Regions from separate parts of the Tardiphaga sp. P4_G1 genome, predicted to be linked through region 1. Evidence: predicted binding sites of a transcription regulator. Region 1 holds the regulator's gene; each other region holds the start of a gene.
What was found. Region 1 encodes PhoB, which activates phosphate uptake and scavenging genes when phosphate is short. Its sites were predicted from a motif close to TGTCATNNANCTGTCAT; they were not measured.
Positions count from the first base shown of each region.

Region 2: a site for PhoB is predicted at 2,481-2,497, ahead of AC1DUY_RS19220 (alkaline phosphatase). Genes of this name have one in related genera too.
Region 3: a site for PhoB is predicted at 1,565-1,581, ahead of AC1DUY_RS22370 (STN domain-containing protein). Genes of this name have one in related genera too.
Region 4: a site for PhoB is predicted at 2,109-2,125, ahead of AC1DUY_RS19915 (esterase-like activity of phytase family protein). Genes of this name have one in related genera too.

Region 1 is NZ_JBFUJU010000007.1:166,646-171,182, forward strand. It holds gene argF (ornithine carbamoyltransferase) at 1-311, opposite strand, end outside; gene AC1DUY_RS18305 (aspartate aminotransferase family protein) at 311-1,537, opposite strand; gene AC1DUY_RS18310 (GcrA family cell cycle regulator) at 1,984-2,493, shown strand; gene phoB (phosphate regulon transcriptional regulator PhoB) at 2,596-3,300, opposite strand; gene phoU (phosphate signaling complex protein PhoU) at 3,393-4,106, opposite strand; gene pstB (phosphate ABC transporter ATP-binding protein PstB) at 4,135-4,537, opposite strand, start outside.
Region 2 is NZ_JBFUJU010000007.1:371,590-376,126, forward strand. It holds gene argG (argininosuccinate synthase) at 1-959, shown strand, start outside; gene AC1DUY_RS19210 (O-methyltransferase) at 1,045-1,707, opposite strand; gene AC1DUY_RS19215 (TetR/AcrR family transcriptional regulator) at 1,798-2,436, shown strand; gene AC1DUY_RS19220 (alkaline phosphatase) at 2,546-4,300, shown strand; gene AC1DUY_RS19225 (OmpA family protein) at 4,426-4,537, opposite strand, start outside.
Region 3 is NZ_JBFUJU010000009.1:227,302-231,838, reverse strand. It holds gene AC1DUY_RS22380 (FecR family protein) at 1-230, opposite strand, end outside; gene AC1DUY_RS22375 (RNA polymerase sigma factor) at 154-678, opposite strand; gene AC1DUY_RS22370 (STN domain-containing protein) at 699-1,346, opposite strand; gene AC1DUY_RS22365 (hypothetical protein) at 1,626-2,075, shown strand; gene AC1DUY_RS22360 (RNA polymerase sigma factor) at 2,035-2,373, opposite strand; gene AC1DUY_RS22355 (STN domain-containing protein) at 2,446-3,006, opposite strand; gene AC1DUY_RS22350 (filamentous haemagglutinin family protein) at 3,309-4,537, opposite strand, start outside.
Region 4 is NZ_JBFUJU010000008.1:112,175-116,711, reverse strand. It holds gene AC1DUY_RS19920 (methyl-accepting chemotaxis protein) at 1-579, shown strand, start outside; gene AC1DUY_RS19915 (esterase-like activity of phytase family protein) at 695-2,050, opposite strand; gene AC1DUY_RS19910 (Bug family tripartite tricarboxylate transporter substrate binding protein) at 2,360-3,346, opposite strand; gene mbfA (iron exporter MbfA) at 3,749-4,537, shown strand, end outside.

The DNA.
Region 1 (4,537 bases):
AAGCGCGACAGCACGCGTGCGGTGTCGGCAATGGTCTCGCCGCGACCGAGCTGCATTTCGGCGCCGGTGAGCATCACAACTTCGCCGCCGAGCTGGCGCATGCCGACCTCGAACGATACGCGGGTGCGCGTCGAAGGCTTTTCGAAGATCATCGCCAGCGTCTTGTTCTTGAGCGGACGATCGGGCTCGGCATTCGAGCCATCCCGCCCCTTCAGCTTCGCCTTCATGGCGGCAGCCGCGTTCATAATATTGCGCAACTCACTGGCCGGCACGGCCGTGAGATCAAGGAAGTGCCGCGGTGACGTGCTCATCACGCGGCTCCCTGCGTCTTTGCAGGCGAGCTGAGCGCCACGCAAGCCTGTTCCAGCCGCTGCACGGCCTGCTCGATCTCGGACTCGCTGACGATCAGCGGCGGCAGGAAGCGCACGACATTGTCGCCGGCGCCAACCGTCAACAGCTTCGCGTCACGCAATGCTGCCACGAGATCGCCCGCCGGCACCACGGCCTTGAGGCCGATCAGCAGACCTTCGCCGCGCACTTCGCTGAGCACGTCAGGGTGGCCGTCGACCACGCCCGCGAGTTTCTGTTTCAGCAGCAGCGACATCTTCTTCACATGGTCGAAGAAACCGGGCTTCAGCATGATATCGAGCACGGAATTCGCAGCAGCGACCGCCAGCGGATTGCCGCCAAAGGTCGAACCATGGGAGCCGGGCGCCATGCCTTCGGCCGCTTCCGCCGTGACGAGGCACGCACCGATCGGGAAGCCGCCGCCGAGCGCCTTGGCCAGCGACATGACATCCGGCGTCACACCGATGCGCTGATAGGCGAACAACTCGCCGGTGCGGCCCATGCCGGTCTGCACTTCGTCGAAGATCAGCAGGATGCCGTTCTTGTCGCAGAGTTCGCGCAGCGCGCCGAAGAACGCGTTGCTCGGCGCACGCACGCCACCCTCACCCTGCAGCGGCTCGATGAGAATGCCGGCGGTGTTCGGACCGATCGCCTTCTTAACGGCTTCGATATCGCCGAGCGGCAACTGATCGAAGCCGTCGAGCGGCGTGCCGTAGCCTTCGAGATATTTGGCAGCGCCGGTCGCGGCGAGCGTGCCGAGGGTGCGGCCATGGAACGCGCCTTCAAAGGTGATGATGCGCGTGCGCTCGGGATGGCCCTTGGAGAAATGATAGTGGCGGGTCACCTTGATCGCGCATTCCATCGCTTCCGCACCCGAATTGGCGAAGAACACGAAGTCGGCAAAGCTTTGTTCGCACAGCCGCGCGGCGAGGCGCTCGCCGTCCGGGCTCTTGAACAGGTTCGACATGTGCCAGAGCTTGGTGGCCTGCTCCTGCAATGCGGCGACCATATGTGGGTGCGCATGGCCCAGCGCGTTCACGGCAACGCCGCTGGTGAAGTCGAGATAGCGCTCGCCATCGGTTCCAATCAGCCACGCGCCTTCACCGCGCTCGAAAGCGACATCCGCACGCGCGAAAACAGGCAGCAAGTGAGCCTGAGAGAGGGGCGAAGACGTTGCGTTGCTGGTCATAACCGATCCGATCGAAAAGACTGCGGCCGCGTCGATGACAACTGTGCGAAATCGAACAACGGACCCTAGAAACGAAACGTGCCGCCCTTCTCGGGCGGCACGTGGGCATTATTCTATGTGTGCTGTGAAGACTGTCAACCGCGCACTGCGGCTTTCGAGTCACACGGAGTCGCAGAAAAAGCCGATTTTGCCGCTTTATTTGCAGAAGCATGTGGACGCGGCATGCCCGACTCTTGCGCGCGAGTCACGGCATATTGTAGCTTTTGCCTCGTCGGATACGACATCTCGTGCGGCGGTAGATCCTTTTGACACATCCAGTGCGGCGTAACAGCCGGACGCGAAATTCGCGCCCGGTGAGCGCTAAAGGATTCTGACCGCAGGGATTTTTGAAGTCTCAACTCGCAGCGCTGCCCGGTCAGGCCGGCGCTCACGAAGGGAAAACGGCGATGACGGTAATGACATGGACCGACGATCGCGTCGAACAGTTGAAGAAACTCTGGGAAGGCGGCCTCTCCGCCAGCCAGATCGCTGCGGAACTCGGCAACGTGACCCGCAACGCCGTGATCGGCAAGGTTCACCGCCTCGGCCTGTCCGGCCGTGCCAAGAGCCCCTCCTCGGCAGCTCCGCGGCAGCGCAAGGCGCGCCCGGCACAGCAGATGGTGCGCGTCGCCCGCCCGATGGCCCGTGGCAACACAGCATTGGCCCATAACTACGAGATCGAGGCCGAGCCCGACCCGATCGCCTATGACAACATCGTGCCGATCAGCCAGCGCCTGTCGCTGGTCGAACTCAACGAAGCCACCTGCCATTGGCCGATCGGCGATCCGTCGAGCGCGGACTTCTATTTCTGCGGCGGCAAGGCCCTGGCCGGCGCCCCCTATTGCGCGCATCACTCGCGCATCGCCTATCAGCCGGCCAGCGACCGCCGCCGCGCGGTGCCGAAGCCGACGCGCTGAGCTGGAAAGTATCTAAACCAAATGAAAATGCCCGGCGATGAGCCGGGCATTTTTTGTTTGGGGCTTCTTCCCTCTCCCCGCTTGCGGGGAGAGGGAAGATACCTACTCCGCCGCCTTGTCGAACCGATCATCCAGCGCGTAGCCGGCGCCGCGCACGGTGCGGATCGGATCGGGCTCACCGGCGGGGTTGAGCAGCTTGCGCAGGCGGCCGATATGCACGTCGACGGTGCGCTCGTCGATATAGATGTCGCGGCCCCAGACGCTGTCGAGCAACTGTTCGCGGCTGAACACGCGGCCCGGATGTTCCAGGAAGAACTCCAGCAAGCGATATTCGGTCGGACCGAGATCGATCGGACGGCTTGAGCGCACGACGCGGCGCTTGTCACGGTCGAGTTCGATATCGCCAAACGCCAGGACGGTGGCGAGACGCTCGGGAGCTGCACGACGGAGCAAGCCCTTCACGCGGGCCAGGAGCTCCGGCACGGAGAACGGCTTGACGATGTAGTCGTCGGCACCGGTGGCGAGACCGCGAACGCGCTCGCTCTCTTCGCCGCGCGCCGTCAGCATGATGATCGGCAATGCCTTGGTTTCGGGCCGTGCGCGCAAGCGGCGGCACAGTTCGATGCCGGACAGGCCCGGCAGCATCCAGTCGAGCACCACGAGATCCGGCACCCGCTCCTTCAAGCGGGTGTCGGCATCGTCGCCGCGAGCAACGGTTTCAACATCATAGCCTTCGGCGTCGAGGTTGTAGCGAAGCAGCGTCGTTAGCGCCTCTTCATCTTCCACAACCAGAATGCGTGCATTCACAGCCATCTTGATCAATACCCTCAGTGACGTCCGACAAGTCTTTAAATCATGATCCTTGCGGAAGACTGGCTTCCACTTTTCCTGATCATGCTTCAGACCGTCGGCGTATTCGCGAATGTGGTCATGTCGCCCTTCGGGCGCTTGTCGAGGATCTGCTGGCCCTCGATCATGTAGAACACGGTTTCCGCAATATTGGTGGCATGGTCACCGATCCGCTCGATGTTTTTGGCGCAGAACATCAGGTGGATACAGAACGAAATGTTACGCGGGTCTTCCATCATATAGGTCAGGAGTTCGCGGAACAGCGAGGTGCAGATCGCGTCGATTTCCTCGTCGCCCTTCCACACCGTCATCGCGGCGGGCAGATCGTGTGCGGCATAGGCGTCGAGCACAGCCTTGACCTGGGTGGTCACGAGGTCGGTCATGTGCTCAAGGCCGCGGATCAGCTTCAGCGGATGGAAGTCGCTGTCGAGTGCATTGACGCGCTTGCCGATATTTTTGGAGAGATCGCCGATGCGTTCCAGATCGGTGGCGACGCGCAGCGCGCCGACGATCTCGCGCAAATCGACAGCCATCGGCTGGCGCTTGGCGATGGTCAGCACGGCGCGCTCTTCGATCGTGCGCTGCAACTGGTCGATCTCGGAGTCGGTGGCGACGACGCGGGCGCCAAGTGCGACATCCCGGCGGATCAGCGCGTCGACGGATTCGACGATCTGCCGTTCCGCGAGGCCACCCATCTCGGCGACGAGACGGGTCAGCTCCTGCAGATCGTCGTCGAAAGCCTTGGTGGTGTGTTCAAAAGCCATCTCAAATTCCTCCCGCGAATATGTCGCGTCAGCCGAAGCGGCCGGTGATGTAATCCTGGGTACGGCGGTCGGTCGGCGACGTGAAGATCTTGTTGGTCTGATCGAACTCGATCAACTCGCCGAGATACATGAAGGCCGTGCTGTCGGAGACGCGGGCAGCCTGCTGCATGTTATGGGTCACGATCGCGATCGTATACTGATCCTTCAACTCGTCGATCAGCTCCTCGATCTTCGCGGTCGAGATCGGATCCAGCGCCGAGCACGGCTCGTCGAACAGGATCACTTCCGGCCGCACCGCGATGGTGCGCGCGATGCACAGGCGCTGCTGCTGACCGCCCGACAGGCTGAGGCCCGACGCGTTGAGCTTGTCCTTGACTTCGTTCCAGAGTGCACCGCCGCGCAGCGCCCTCTCGACGCGAATGTCCATCTCC
Region 2 (4,537 bases), 200 kb from region 1:
GCGACGGCTCGACCTATAAGGGCAACGATATCGAGCGGTTCTACCGTTACGGATTGCTGACCAATCCGGATCTGAAGATCTACAAGCCCTGGCTCGACGATCAATTCATCGACGAACTGGGCGGCCGCGCCGAAATGTCGGCCTTCATGACCGCCCACGGCTTCGCCTACAAGATGTCAGCCGAAAAGGCGTATTCAACCGACAGCAATCTGCTCGGTGCGACGCATGAAGCCAAGGATCTCGAACAGCTCGACAGCGGCATCAAGATCGTCAACCCGATCATGGGCGTGCCGTTCTGGCGCGACGACTGCGCCGTCAAGGCCGAGAAGGTCGTGGTGCGGTTTGTGGATGGCCAGCCCGTTGCGCTGAACGGCCAGACCTTCACCGATCCTGTCGCGCTGTTCCTCGAGGCCAATGTCATCGGCGGCCGCCATGGCCTCGGCATGAGTGACCAGATCGAGAACCGGATCATCGAGGCCAAGAGCCGCGGCATCTATGAGGCGCCAGGCATGGCGCTGCTGCACATCGCCTATGAGCGCCTCGTCACCGGCATCCACAACGAAGACACCATCGAGCAATATCGCATCAGCGGCATGCGGCTCGGGCGGCTGCTCTATCAGGGCCGCTGGTTCGACTCGCAGGCCTTGATGCTGCGCGAAACCGCGCAGCGCTGGGTGGCCCGCGCGATCACCGGCGAGGTGACGCTCGAACTGCGCCGCGGTAATGACTACTCGATCCTGAACACCGAGAGCCCCAACCTGACCTACGCGCCGGAGCGGCTCAGCATGGAGAAGGTCGAGGATGCGCCGTTTACGCCCGCAGACCGCATCGGCCAGCTCACCATGCGCAATCTCGACATCACCGATACCCGCGCCAAGCTGGATCTGTATTCGAAGACGGGTCTGTTGAGCACCGGCGAAGGCTCGAACATTCCGAAGCTGGACAACGACAAGAACTGACGACCGTGGCGTTGTGACGCGTAGGATGGGTTGAGCGTAAGCAAAACCCATCCTACTCTCGCGTCTAGGTCTGGCACCTTCATCGCTACATCCGCATCGACAGTTCGACGTCATCACCGAACGGGACTGACAGGTAACCATTCGCAGGAGTGCGGACATAAGCGAGATAGTCGGGGCTGTAATCCGCATTGTCAGCAATGACGAAAGCTCCGCGTTTGAGACGGCTTTCGACGATCGCAAGCACTTCCGGATAGAGCGCCTTGGCGCCATCGAGCAGCAGCAGATCAATCTTATCGGGCAGATCGGCACGCAATGTCTGCAACGCATCGCCTTCACGGAATTCAACGAGATCGATCAGGCCGCCTTCGGCGAGATTCTGCCGCGCGATGACGATCTTCGAGGGTTCGAATTCGCTCGTGATCAGGCGGCCTCCGCCGTTGTCGTTCAGTGCCGCCGCCATATGCAGCGTCGAGATCCCGAATGACGTGCCAAATTCGACGATTGATCGAGCACTGGTCGATCGCGCCAGCATGTAAAGCAGCACACCGGTCGCGGGCGACACGGCAAGCGGGACGTCCCTGAACCGGCTGTACAGATCGACATAGTCGGTCTTGCTCTGCATCATCCGCTGCCGATCGTCCTCAGACAGGTCGGCGACGGCCTGGCTGGTGCGGGACCGTGCGGCATCCGCTTCTTCAAACAGACGCTTGAGAAGGGGGCCGACGGGATCCGTCGTGAGTGTGGTCATGATATTTCCTGCAAAAGAGACGCTTGATTGCATCCTCCTGCAAATACGAATATTTATTCGCATTCGCTAATCGCATTGCGGAGGCCGTAGATGGCTCGGCGTACAAGTCCTTCGATTCATTCGAGAAAGCAGCCGCAACAGGCTCGCTCCGAAGAGCTGGTCAGCGCCATTCTCGAAGCTGCTATTCAGGTTTTGGCGAAAGAAGGATTTCACCGCTTCACCACCGCACGCGTGGCGGAGAAGGCCGGTGTCAGCGTCGGATCGCTGTATCAATACTTCCCGAACAAGGCGTCGATCCTGTTTCGTTTGCAGAGCGACGAATGGCGAGACACCAACGACATGCTCCGCCAGATTCTGGAGGATGAAAGTGCATCGCCATCTGCGCGTCTTCGCAAACTGGTCCATGCCTTCATCAAATCGGAATGCGACGAAGCCGACATTCGCCATGCGCTCGATGGCGCGGCGCCGCTCTATCGGGATGCTCCGGAATCCCGCAAGGCCAAAGCGGCAGGACGACGCACATTCGCGTCCTTCATCGCGCATGCACTGCCAGCGGCGACCGAGGAGAGGAGATCGCTCGTCGTCGATGTCATCACCTCGACCTTGAGCGGAGTAGGAAAGGACTTTTCCATGCGCCCCCGGCCCGTCGCCGAGATCTCAGCTTTCGCGGATGGGCTGGCAGATATGCTTTGCAGTTATCTGGAGAGCTCCGGGAGCTGTGAGACCTAGCATTTTGGCCTCCGTTCCGTTGGCACGGCCGCACGTCACCTGCCAGTCATCCAACTGTCGTAATGCAGGCCCGCGCCCTAAGCCGGGCGCCTCAGGGGGAATATCCATCATGACGAGAACCTTTATTGTGGCCGCTGGAATGCTGTTGCTGACGAGCGCATCGCTGCCAGCGCAGACGATCTATCCGCTCGACCGCGCTGATATCCTCGCGGGCGCGAAATTCGACTTCAAGGTCGAGTTTCCCGAACTCGTTCAGGCCGCCGACATCAAGGTGACGATCAACGGCGCCGATCAGACCGCAGCGTTCGGCAAGACCGCGGACTACATCGCGAAGGAAGACGGCAAAGATCAGTCCGCGCTGCTGCTGCGCGACGCGACGCTCGATAAAGCCGGGGTTTACAAGATCGAAGTCAGCGACGGCGTACGCAGCCGCGCGGTGACGTGGAACGTCTACGATACCGGCCCGCGCAAGGCGAAGAATGTGATCCTGTTTATCGGCGACGGTATGTCGCTGGCGCACCGCGTCGGCGCCAGAATTCTTTCGAAGGGCATCACCGAAGGCAAGAGCCGCGGCAAGCTCGCGATGGACGACATGCCGCATATGGCGATGGTGGCAACGGCGGGCTCCGATTCCATCATCACCGATTCCGCGAATTCGGCCAGCGCCTATTCCACCGGCCACAAGACCGCAACCAATGCGATGGGCGTCTATGCGGATCGCACGGCGAATGTATTCGACGACCCGCAGGTCGAAACCATCACCAGCCTCGCGAAGCGCAAGCTCGATCTGGCGATCGGCATCGTCACCAATACCGAGGTCGAGGACGCGACGCCCGCCGCGATGATCGCGCATACCCGCCGCCGCGCGGCCTATGACGAGATCGTCGCGCAGTTCCTTGCGGCCAAGCCGGACGTATTGATGGGCGGCGGCGCAGCGAATTTCCTGCCGCAGGCGGCCGCGACATCGAAGCGCAAGGATGACGTCGACTATGTCGCGCGCTTCCGCGATGCCGGTTATTCGGTGGCGACCACGGCGCCCGAACTGAACGGCCTCGCCAAGAAGCCGGAGACGCGCAAGCTGCTTGGACTTTTCACGCCCGGCAATATGGACGGCGTGCTGGACCGCAAGTTTCTCGGCGGCGGCGGCGTGAAGAAATATCCGCAGCAGCCTGATTTGACCGAGCAGGTGCATGCCGCGCTCAAGGTGCTGTCGCGCAACGACAACGGCTTCTTCCTGATGGTCGAGTCGGGCCTGATCGACAAATACGCCCATCTGCTCGACATGGACCGCGCCGTCTATGACGTCATCATGCTCGACAATGCCGTGAAGCTCGCCCGCGACTGGGCAGCCAAGCGCGGCGACGACACGCTGATCCTCGTCGTCTCCGACCACAGCCATCCCAACAGCCTCGTCGGCACCGTCAATGACGACATGAGCAAGGAGCCAAACCTGCCGCTGCGCGAACGGCTTGGCGTCTATGACAAGGCCGGCTTCCCGAATTATCCCGCGCCGGATGCCGAAGGCTATCCATCACGCATCGATGTCAGCCGGCGGCTTGCGATCATGTCGGCGAGCCTTCCCGATCACTACGAGACGCTGCGGCCGAAGCTCGACAACCCGAACGATCCCACCGAGAAGGGCGAAGAGCCCGGCACTTTCAAGGCCAACGAGAAATACAAGAATGCGCCGGGCAGCATGCTGCGGCTCGGCAACCTGCCGGCCATGATGGGCGCCAGCGTGCATTCCGGCGAGGACGTCATCCTCACCGCCATCGGCCCCGGCAGCGACCGGGTGAAGGGCTCGATGGATAATACGGACGTGTTTCGCGTGATGGTGGATGCGTTGGGATTGGCGGCGAAGTAGTAGCGTCTTTCCCTCCCTCAAGCGGCTCAGCCACGCAATGGGGAGGGAAACCATTGGCAGCAGCGTACTATCAAAACAAAAATGGCCGGGATCGCTCCCGGCCATTTTCTTTCATATCAAACCGCTCAGCGACGCGGCGGTGCCGTGCCCGGAGGCGGCGGGGGCAGCGAAGCCTGACCGCCATTGAGCAGCGGCGTGATGTTGCGGATCGTGACGCGGCGGTTCTGACGCTCCGGA
Region 3 (4,537 bases), on a different contig from region 1:
GCGGAGAGATCTGCGGTGGTGGCCTCTCCGGAGGTCAGGCGCGATACCCAGGCCCGCGCCTCACGCGTGAGTTCATCCACCGGAAGACTTGTTTTGGCAACCCCGCTCGTCATGTGCGACGCCGTCCCGGGATGCGAAAGAGAACGGTCGGAGTCATGATTGCCTTTCCGAATCTCGCGGGCCGAACACTCTAACGACATTCCTGTCGAGCCGCTCGCCGCAATAATCAAGCGCCTTGCGTAATTCGCGATCCACCATGCGAACAGATAGACCGGTCCGCTCCGCGATCACGCGATGGGGCAATTCGTCCACACGTGCCATGATGAAGATCGCGCGCCGTCGCGGCGGCAGTTCGTCGAGAGCCTGCGCCAAAGCATTGACGTCCGAGCGCGCTTCGGCGAACCGCTCTGGATCGAGTTCATCTTCATCAAGCGCCATCAACGGCTCGACTTCGGAATAGGTCAATCGCCGCTTTTGAGAGTCGCGTGCGTCTGCGGCAACGTTCAGCGCCATCCGAAACAGATAGGCCTCGGGGCTGCGCAGAGTGCCGGCGCTGCCCATCCGGTTCAGCCGCAGCCAGGTCTCCTGAAGGGAATCGCTGGCAAGATCGGGCGAGCGCAAGCGTCTCGCCAACCGATTTCTCAGATCATCATAGCGATCGACCAGAAGATCGCGCAAAGTCGCCCAGCTGGTTTCAGTCACGGGAGCTGCCCTGCGCGCACGGGCCGACAGCCGCTGGCATTATGCGACGGGCGCGACACAACAATCACGGTCGCTGGCTGCGGCAGTCCGTCCGGTCGCTTTTGCCCGACTTCCAATGACTCAAGTCGCTTGGCAACCGCGGCGTCGCGGTCGCCATCGCCCGTTGTATCGAGCAGCACCGCATGCTGGACGCTGCCGGTGGGACCGATCCACATTTGCGCGGCAACGCGATATGGCCCCCTAGAATCGTCATCGTAACTGCACATCACCCGCCCAAGTGCGGACTGCAGCGCCGCGGAAAATGATGCGTATGGATCCGGACTATCTCCGACCTGGCGACCGGGCGCTTGGTGCGGCAACAGAGTGACGGCGCCGCGGTCCACATAGCGGACATCGAGACCGCCTGCCGCCACCATCCGGCGCAAGGCGATCGTGGGATGAAACATGCCACTGACAGGTGAGGCGTAGCGGCCTGCAAGAAGATCGTCATCTACCAGAATTTCGATACCGGTTACTCGCGCATAGACGACGAGGGCATCCGCCAGAGGTTGCGCCGCTATATCGAACGAGATTTTCTCGTGCTTGGGCTGCTGCGCGAAAACCTGCTCAATGCATGAGAACAGCAACAGGAATACTAAGGGCACGCACAACGGCAACCGTCGGGACGCAGACCGCACGCAGTCTCCTAGACCCGATCGCACCCAAACATCCTCGAATCGATGCCCGCTCAGGCGAGCCTGCTGCGCCCACCCTGAACAGGAGACAGATCGGGCCGCAAAAGCCGCGCGAACAAAAACAGACCGGCCCGCTCCATTCGTAACATTTATGGACCCGATCTCGCCGGGAGCGATACTGGAGCGCTATGACACCATCATGACGCCGGGCAATGGATCATCTTAAGAGCACAGTCCGAATAGTTTTCGATGAAGTTGGCCAATGCGACATCTCTGCCACATCGTCGGGATCGGATTTTGGGAATAGAACACGGCGCAATGCGCGAAAAGAAGATCGAGGCCTCGTCCTCCCGTCGTGCGCGTCATGAGAAGCAAGCCGTTGGTGCTCTTGCGAAACCGGTCGATAGCCAGCTTTCTTTCCTGATCCGTCTTCTCTCCAGTCAGTTCGAACAATGGCAGACGCGCGGCCGCCAGGATCGGTTTCAATCCCTCCAGAAGTGTGATGGTGCGGCATGTTCCTTGCAGCAAGCGGACATCTGCGTCACGCCACAAAACATCAGCGCTGCTCTCAATTCTTTTTCGACGAGGCGCTCCGAGACGGCCAGTTCGTCGGCGATCTCGCGCAACTTGCGCCCTTCCAGCCGCGATGCAAACGGGATTAGCGCCGACGCGGAGAGAGTTCGTCGAACGCCGCCTTGAGGGCCTCGAACTCCTGCCGGGCTTCCAGGCTGCGCAGCGGATCGAGCGCTTCATCGACAAAGCCGAGCCCTTCATCCAAGTCGGACAGGTTGGTCAGGCGGCGTTCGCGGCGAAAGCGCATCCGCACAATATTGGTGGCAATCGTCAGCAGATAGCGCTTCGGACTATAGATGACGCTCATCAGCGAGGAACGCTCGATATGCAGATAAGTCTCCTGCAACACCTCGCTTGCAACACCCTCGGATCCGAGCCGACGCATGAGTCGCCGTCGCAGATCGTCATACTCGCTGACCAGCATCTGTCGTAGCAGGGTGACATCCGCAGAATTACTCATGGGCAGCGGATCGCGAATCCGTTCCTTGCCCCTGCATCATGCAGGCCGACGACCCTGAGACTGTTTCGGCATGATCATCAGGTTGACTGGCTGAGGCATGGCGGCCAATGGCGGCGCGCCGATCAACAGCCCCGTCAGGGCGGCTATGTAGACACGATCACGCGCTTCGATCCCGGTTCCTGGCAGCAGTTCCGCGCGTTGCACTTCGCCCGTCGACGATATCCAGACCCGCGCGAGAAAATCGTCAGGGTCGCTCGCAGCCACGGGGGCGCGGCAGAACGCCCGATCCAGGCCTTGCTGGACCAAAGCGAGATAAAGGGAAAACTCCGCGAGCCCCGCCTTTGCCCGTTTCACATCGGAGGCCACGGCGTGTGGTGCCGGCGCAAGAATGGTGATGGTACCGCGATCGAACGAGGTGCTCGACAAGCCGGTGCCCTTCAACATCACCCGCAGCGCAGCGTCTARCGGATATTCGCCATGCACCGGGAACGAACGCCGCCCGGAGACGACGCCAGTTTCGTAAAACAACGCGACCTGCGTGGCGACACCGAATGCCTTGAGCGCGACGTCCAGGGCCTGCGACGGAATATCCAGCATGACAGACTTGACGCCGGCGTCTTCCTACGTCGCATCAACGCGCACGCGATCAATCCTGCTTTCCGCAGCGAGGGGGTGACTGGACAGCAACAAAACGAGACCTATCAGCGACGCACGGCCAGACCAGGCACGGGCCCAGATCGACAAACGCGCCCCCGGAGCCACGTCCGCCCTCCCCATCTGCAACTATCACATCAGCGCTGATGTAGGCCCCGTCTGTGACACTGACATGTCAAACAACGGCTCCGGGACATTGCGCCCGGCGACCATGACCTCCCCAGATCGATCATTCGCCCTGCATCTTACCGCGTGTTTAACGACCGACGCTCGGACATGCTGAGGTTCTGTTTCTCCGTTTCGTTCAGTTCGCCAACGCCGACGACCTGGAATGCGCTGTTGTGGTCGTAGCTGCGCTCGCTTCGCTTCGATCGCTTCAAGTCCTCGCTGCCGGCTGGCGTTGAGCCTTCTCCGCCACCATAGCCGAGCACCTCGACGATGATCACCGATGGATTGGTGTTGGCAGCCTGCTGCGGCGTCGCCGTCTGCTGCGTCGCCGTGGTCGCGTTGGAGCTCGACAGGGCCGCCGTGATGCTCGGCGCCTGCACCGTCGGGATGCCCGATGACGATCCCTGCACCTGGATGTTGGCCGCGTTGACGATCTGCAGCGCGGCCAGGTTGATATTTCCCGAGACGCGGATTCCCGCTTCGCCCGCATCGATGGTGCCGAGCGGCGCGATCAGGTCGATGTCCCCAGCCTGAACTTCCGGAATCGGGTTCAGCGTGGCAATGCCCGCGCCGGCCGATGGCACCTGCGGCGACAGCGTCACGTTGCCGTAGATGTCATAGACCCGCTTCGGCGGCGTGTAGAGGACAGTGGTCTTGGCGCCGCGGCCGGCATTGATGTCACCCGATGCCGACCATGCGAGGATGTTGCCACCGAAGGTCGTCATGATGCGCGACAGGCCGAGCAGCACGCTGCCCTGTGCGTAGATCTGGATGTCGCCCCGGCCTTGCGTGACGACGCCCGACGTCGCCGCCGGCAACGTTCCTTCGACACCGACCACGACCTTGCCGGACGGCGCCAGCACCTGGATATCGCCACCGAAATTGGTGTGCACACCGGCACTACCGAACATGGTGATGTCCCCGCGGTGCGCGATCGGATTGCCGGCAGCATCCTGATCCGGGAACAGCGTCGCGATCATCTGGCGACCGCGCAGATAGGACTTGTAACGCGAGCTTACCGTGTCGTTATATTCGCGACCGCCTGCGCGGAGCTCTGCGAAATAGACTTGCCGCAGGAAGATGCGCTGCTGCTCCGGCGGCAGCGCGGCGAAAGCGGTGCGCGCCTCCTCCACCGAACCGGAGAAGCCGTTGCGCTCTTTCAGCCAGGTAACAAGTTCGCCTTCATAGGTTTTGGCAACCCGGCCGACCTGATCGGCGAGCGGCACGCCGGCCGTCGCTACATTGGCAGGATCGAGATAGAGCGCCGCGAGCCTGGCGTAGTCCGGCCCGTTGACGCCGACGCCCG
Region 4 (4,537 bases), on a different contig from region 1:
AGCAAGGCAGTCGGCGATGCGGAACGCACCAATGCGACCGTTCAGCTGCTGTCCAGCGGCGCGGAGAAGATCGGCGAAGTAGTTCAGTTGATCCACAGCATCGCCTCCCAGACCAATCTGCTCGCGCTGAATGCGACCATCGAAGCGGCGCGCGCCGGCGAGTCCGGCCGCGGCTTTGCGGTCGTCGCCTCTGAAGTGAAGGCATTGGCGAGCCAGACCGCCAAGGCTACCGAAGAGATCTCCGCCCAGGTCGCCGCCATGCAGGCGTCCACCAGCGAAGCCGTGCTTTCGATCAGCGCCATTACAGGCACCATTGCGCAGATGAGCGAGATCACCACCAGCATCTCCACGGCCGTCCAGGAGCAGGGCGAGGCCACGCGGGAAATCGCGCGCAACATTCAGTCGGTTGCGGCGGGCTCCAGTGAAATCAGCGAACATATCGGCGGCGTCAGCAGCGCAGCAGAAGCGACCGGGACGGCGGCCTCGCAGGTGTTGTCGAATGCCAGGGAGCTTGACACCCAGTCCGGCATGTTGCGGACGGCGGTGGACGAGTTCCTGACCAAGGTGCGGGCTGCGTAGAGGCTCTTCTTCCCCTCTCCCCTTGTGGGAGAGGAAAGTAGATCGCGCTCGAACGTAAAAAGCCCTCCCTTGCGGGAGGGCTTTCGTCGTTCAGGCTGATGCCTGCTCGCGTTGCTTACTTCGCCTTCAGGAAGTCGGCGACTTCGAGCAGCACGAACTCGTTGTCATCGGCCTTGTTCGGCTCGCGGCTCGACGAGAACGGCAGGTTGTTGTCGTTGCCGACGATGATGTGGGTGGCATCAACCTGGTCGACGTTCTCGATGGTGAAGAACGGGAAGGTCAGCACGCCGTCGTTCAGCGGCTTGCGGGCCAGCTTGTTCGGGTCCTGGATCTTCATCAGGTCGATGAAACCAATCTTGCGAACGGGCTTGCCGACATTGGCGTCGTTCAGTTCGATCTTGTAGACCTTCTTGAACTTGGCGAGATCCGGGAAGCAGTCTTCACCGCGCTTGCCGTCGGCGCAGGCCTTGTCCTTGGTGCCTTCGCCGTTGTCGCGCTCGATGATCAGGCCGTTGTCGGCGGTGATCATGTTGAAGTCGCCAATGGCATTGCCGTTCTGTTCGAACACGTACTGCCAGTAGCGACCGGTGAACTTCTCGTTGGCGACGTCGAATTCCAGGATGCGCGAAGCTTCCTTACCGTCGACCTTCTCCCAATCCTTCTTCTCGGCATCCCAGATCGGGCCTTCGAGCAGGCCGTAGAGGAACTTGCCATCCTTCGAGGAGGCGAAGCCTTCATAGCCCTTGGAGCGGCGCAGGTTGACCGTGGTGTAGGTGGCGCCCGGCGCGCCCGGCGACTGCACCGACCAATGGTCCGGCGAACGCACCGGCTTGCCGTCGGCGACGGTGTCAAACACAGCCAGCACCTTGCCGGTCTTGTCGGCCTTGATGATGTAGGGGCCGAATTCCTCGCCGATCCAGAAATTGTCGCCGACGATCTGGAAGCCTTCGGTGTCGACATCTGCGCCGGTCAGGTAGCGCTTGGCGGTGTCTTCATGGACGATGCGGAACGGCACCTTCTTGTCGGGATCGTGCAGGAACACGGTGGCCTGACGCTCGACCTTGCCGTTCTTCCAGTCGATCTTGTGATGATTGAGATAGATCATGTAGTCGGCCGAATTGTAGCGCGAGCCGGCGCCATTGTCGGTCAGCACCCAGAACGAACCGTCGGGCATCACCTTGATGCCGGAATGGCCCTGCAGCGGCTGGCCCTTCATCGGCAGCGAGATGCCGGTGGCGCGCTCATAGGACTTGCCCATCACGGTGCCGAGCGCGTAGACGCGCTTGCCGGTCGTGTATTTGCCCGAGGTCTTCAGGTCGTTCGGCGCATCTGCAGGCGCATCGATGGTCGACGTCGCCGGCAGCACGGCATGGCCGGCGAGCTTGGCTGGAAATTCGCCTTCCGACTGCGCAAAGGCTGCGGAAGAAAGCATGACGAGGGAAGCGACGGAGCAGAGGAATGTGCTGCGCATGGTTGTCTCCTTTGTGGTGACCATGCGGCGTGTTCTGGGGCGCGGGCGTTACGCTGCGCTGACAGTTCCGTGACAAGAAAATGACGAGAGGGGAAAACCCTGCGACATGCAGTCGCCGAGTCTGCGGGTTAGGCGCGGTTCCTCTTCGTTCAACCCACGCAAAACCATCGTCATGGCCGGGCAAAGCGCGAAGCGCGGCTTCGCTGGATGTCCCGGCCATCCACGTCTTCTTTGTGACCGAGACGTAGATACCCGGCATTCGCCGGGTATGACGAACATAGCTGCCGTGCGGTTCTATCTGAAATGCGCCTACTGCTTCTCGATCCCCGCATCCGTGATCAGCTTCTCCCACACCTTGAGCTGATCCTTCAGGAAGGTGTCGAACTCTTCCGGCGTACCGGAGAAGGCTTCCATGCCGCGGTTGGCGAGGTCTTTCTGGATCTCGGGGCGTTCGACGATCTTGCGGATTTCGGCGTTGAGCTTGACGATGATGTCCTTCGGCATGTTGGCCGGGCCGAGATAGCCCTGCCACGAGGTGATGTCGAAGCCCTTCACACCGGCCTCGTCCATGGTCGGCAGATCCGGCAGGAGCTTGGAGCGATACTTGGTGGTCACCGCGAGCGACTTCAACGCCTTGGCGTTGACATGCGGCAGGCCGGTCGGAACGTCGACGAACATCATGCTGACACGGCCGGCGATGACATCCGTGAGCGCCGGCGGTGAGCTCTTGTAAGGCACGTGCAGGAGATCGAGCTTGGCGAGGCGGGCAAAGGTCGCGCCCGAGACGATCGCCGACGAACTGCCCGATGCGTAGGAGTACTTGCCCGGCTCTTTCTTGGCGAGCGCGATCAGCTCTTCCACGGAGTTGGCGGGAATCTCGGGATTGATCACCAGCATGAAGGGCAGGTCGCCGGTGCGCGCGATCGGCGTGAAATCCTTGATCGGATCATAGCTCATGGTCTTGAGCAGAAAAGGATTGGCCGAATGCGTCGTGTTGGTCGTGACGAACAGCGTGTAACCGTCGGCGGGGGCGCGAGCGACGAAACTGGCGGCGATCGAACCATTGGCGCCGGCCTTGTTGTCGATCACGGTGTTGGCGTTCAGCGCGGTGCCGAGCTCCTTGGCGATCAGGCGCGTCGTGGTGTCAGTGCCGCTGCCGGCGGCGAAAGGGAGAACCAGCGTGATCGCCCGGTTTGGATAGTTCGCGGTCTGTGCAATGGCGTTCGGCGTCGCCAACAGCAGCGCTCCGATAAACGATGCGCTCGCCACACCGCGAAGAACTGAAAGTCCGTGCATTCCGCTTTTCTCCCTGAATCGGCCTTGGTAGCCCATATTTGTTGCGGGCAAACTAGCGGAGGTCGGTGACGCACGGAAGCGGAAAGGTATGCCGTTCAGGTGAGCGCGCTGTCGATGGTGTAGGCCATGCATCGATTTCTGCTGCACCGGGTCGACCTTATCGCGTTCGTGAGCGACAGCACCTGCAGACGGCCGCTGATCCGCAGCGTCTCCGCGTCGGGGTCGATGCGAATGCCGGGGCGTCTGGAGCACGCGCGGTCGTTTCGTCGCGGTGCTGCTCGTCGCCGCTATTACTTCCCGCCCAGTGACAGGTTCAGCGCCGCCCAGGGACAAAGCTCTTTGACAAAGGCAAGGCAGCTCTTATATAAATTAGAATAATTCTAAATTATATAAGATATTGATATGAAAGCGTTTTCTGACCTCACCGAACGCGAGGTGCTGGCGGTTGCGATCTCCAGCGAGGAAGAGGACAGCCGGATCTATCTCAGCTTCGCCGAGGATCTGGCAGAGCGCTATCCCGATTCCGCGAAAGTCTTCAGCGAGATGGCCGAAGAGGAAAAGGGCCATCGACATCTGCTGTTGCAGATGTATGAGGAGCGCTTCGGACCGAACCTTCCGCCGATCCGGCGCGAAGACGTCAAGGGCTTCATCCGCCGCCGACCAATCTGGCTCACGCGTAACCTGTCGCTCGACACTATCCGCAAGGAAGCCGAGAGGATGGAGTTTGAGGCCGAGCGTTTTTACGCCAGGGCTGCCGAGCAGGCGACGGATGTCGGCGTTCGCAAGTTGCTGGGCGATCTGGCCGAGCTGGAAAAAGGACACGAGCATCTCGCGGCCAAATTATCGGATGCCATCCTGACGTCCGACGTTCGTACGATCGAGGACAACACCCGCCACCGGATGTTCGTCCTGCAATATGTCCAGCCAGGTCTTGCGGGCTTGATGGACGGCTCCGTATCGACGCTGGCGCCGCTGTTTGCGGCCGCGTTTGCAACACATCACAACTGGCAGACATTCCTTGTTGGCCTCGCCGCGTCGATCGGCGCCGGCATCAGCATGGGTTTCGCCGAAGCATTGTCGGACGATGGCTCCATGACCCGACGCGGCTCGCCGTGGTTGCGTGGCGGCATCTGCGGGCTGATGACGACGCTGGGCGGTCTCGGCCATACTCTGCCTTATCTCGTGCCGGAC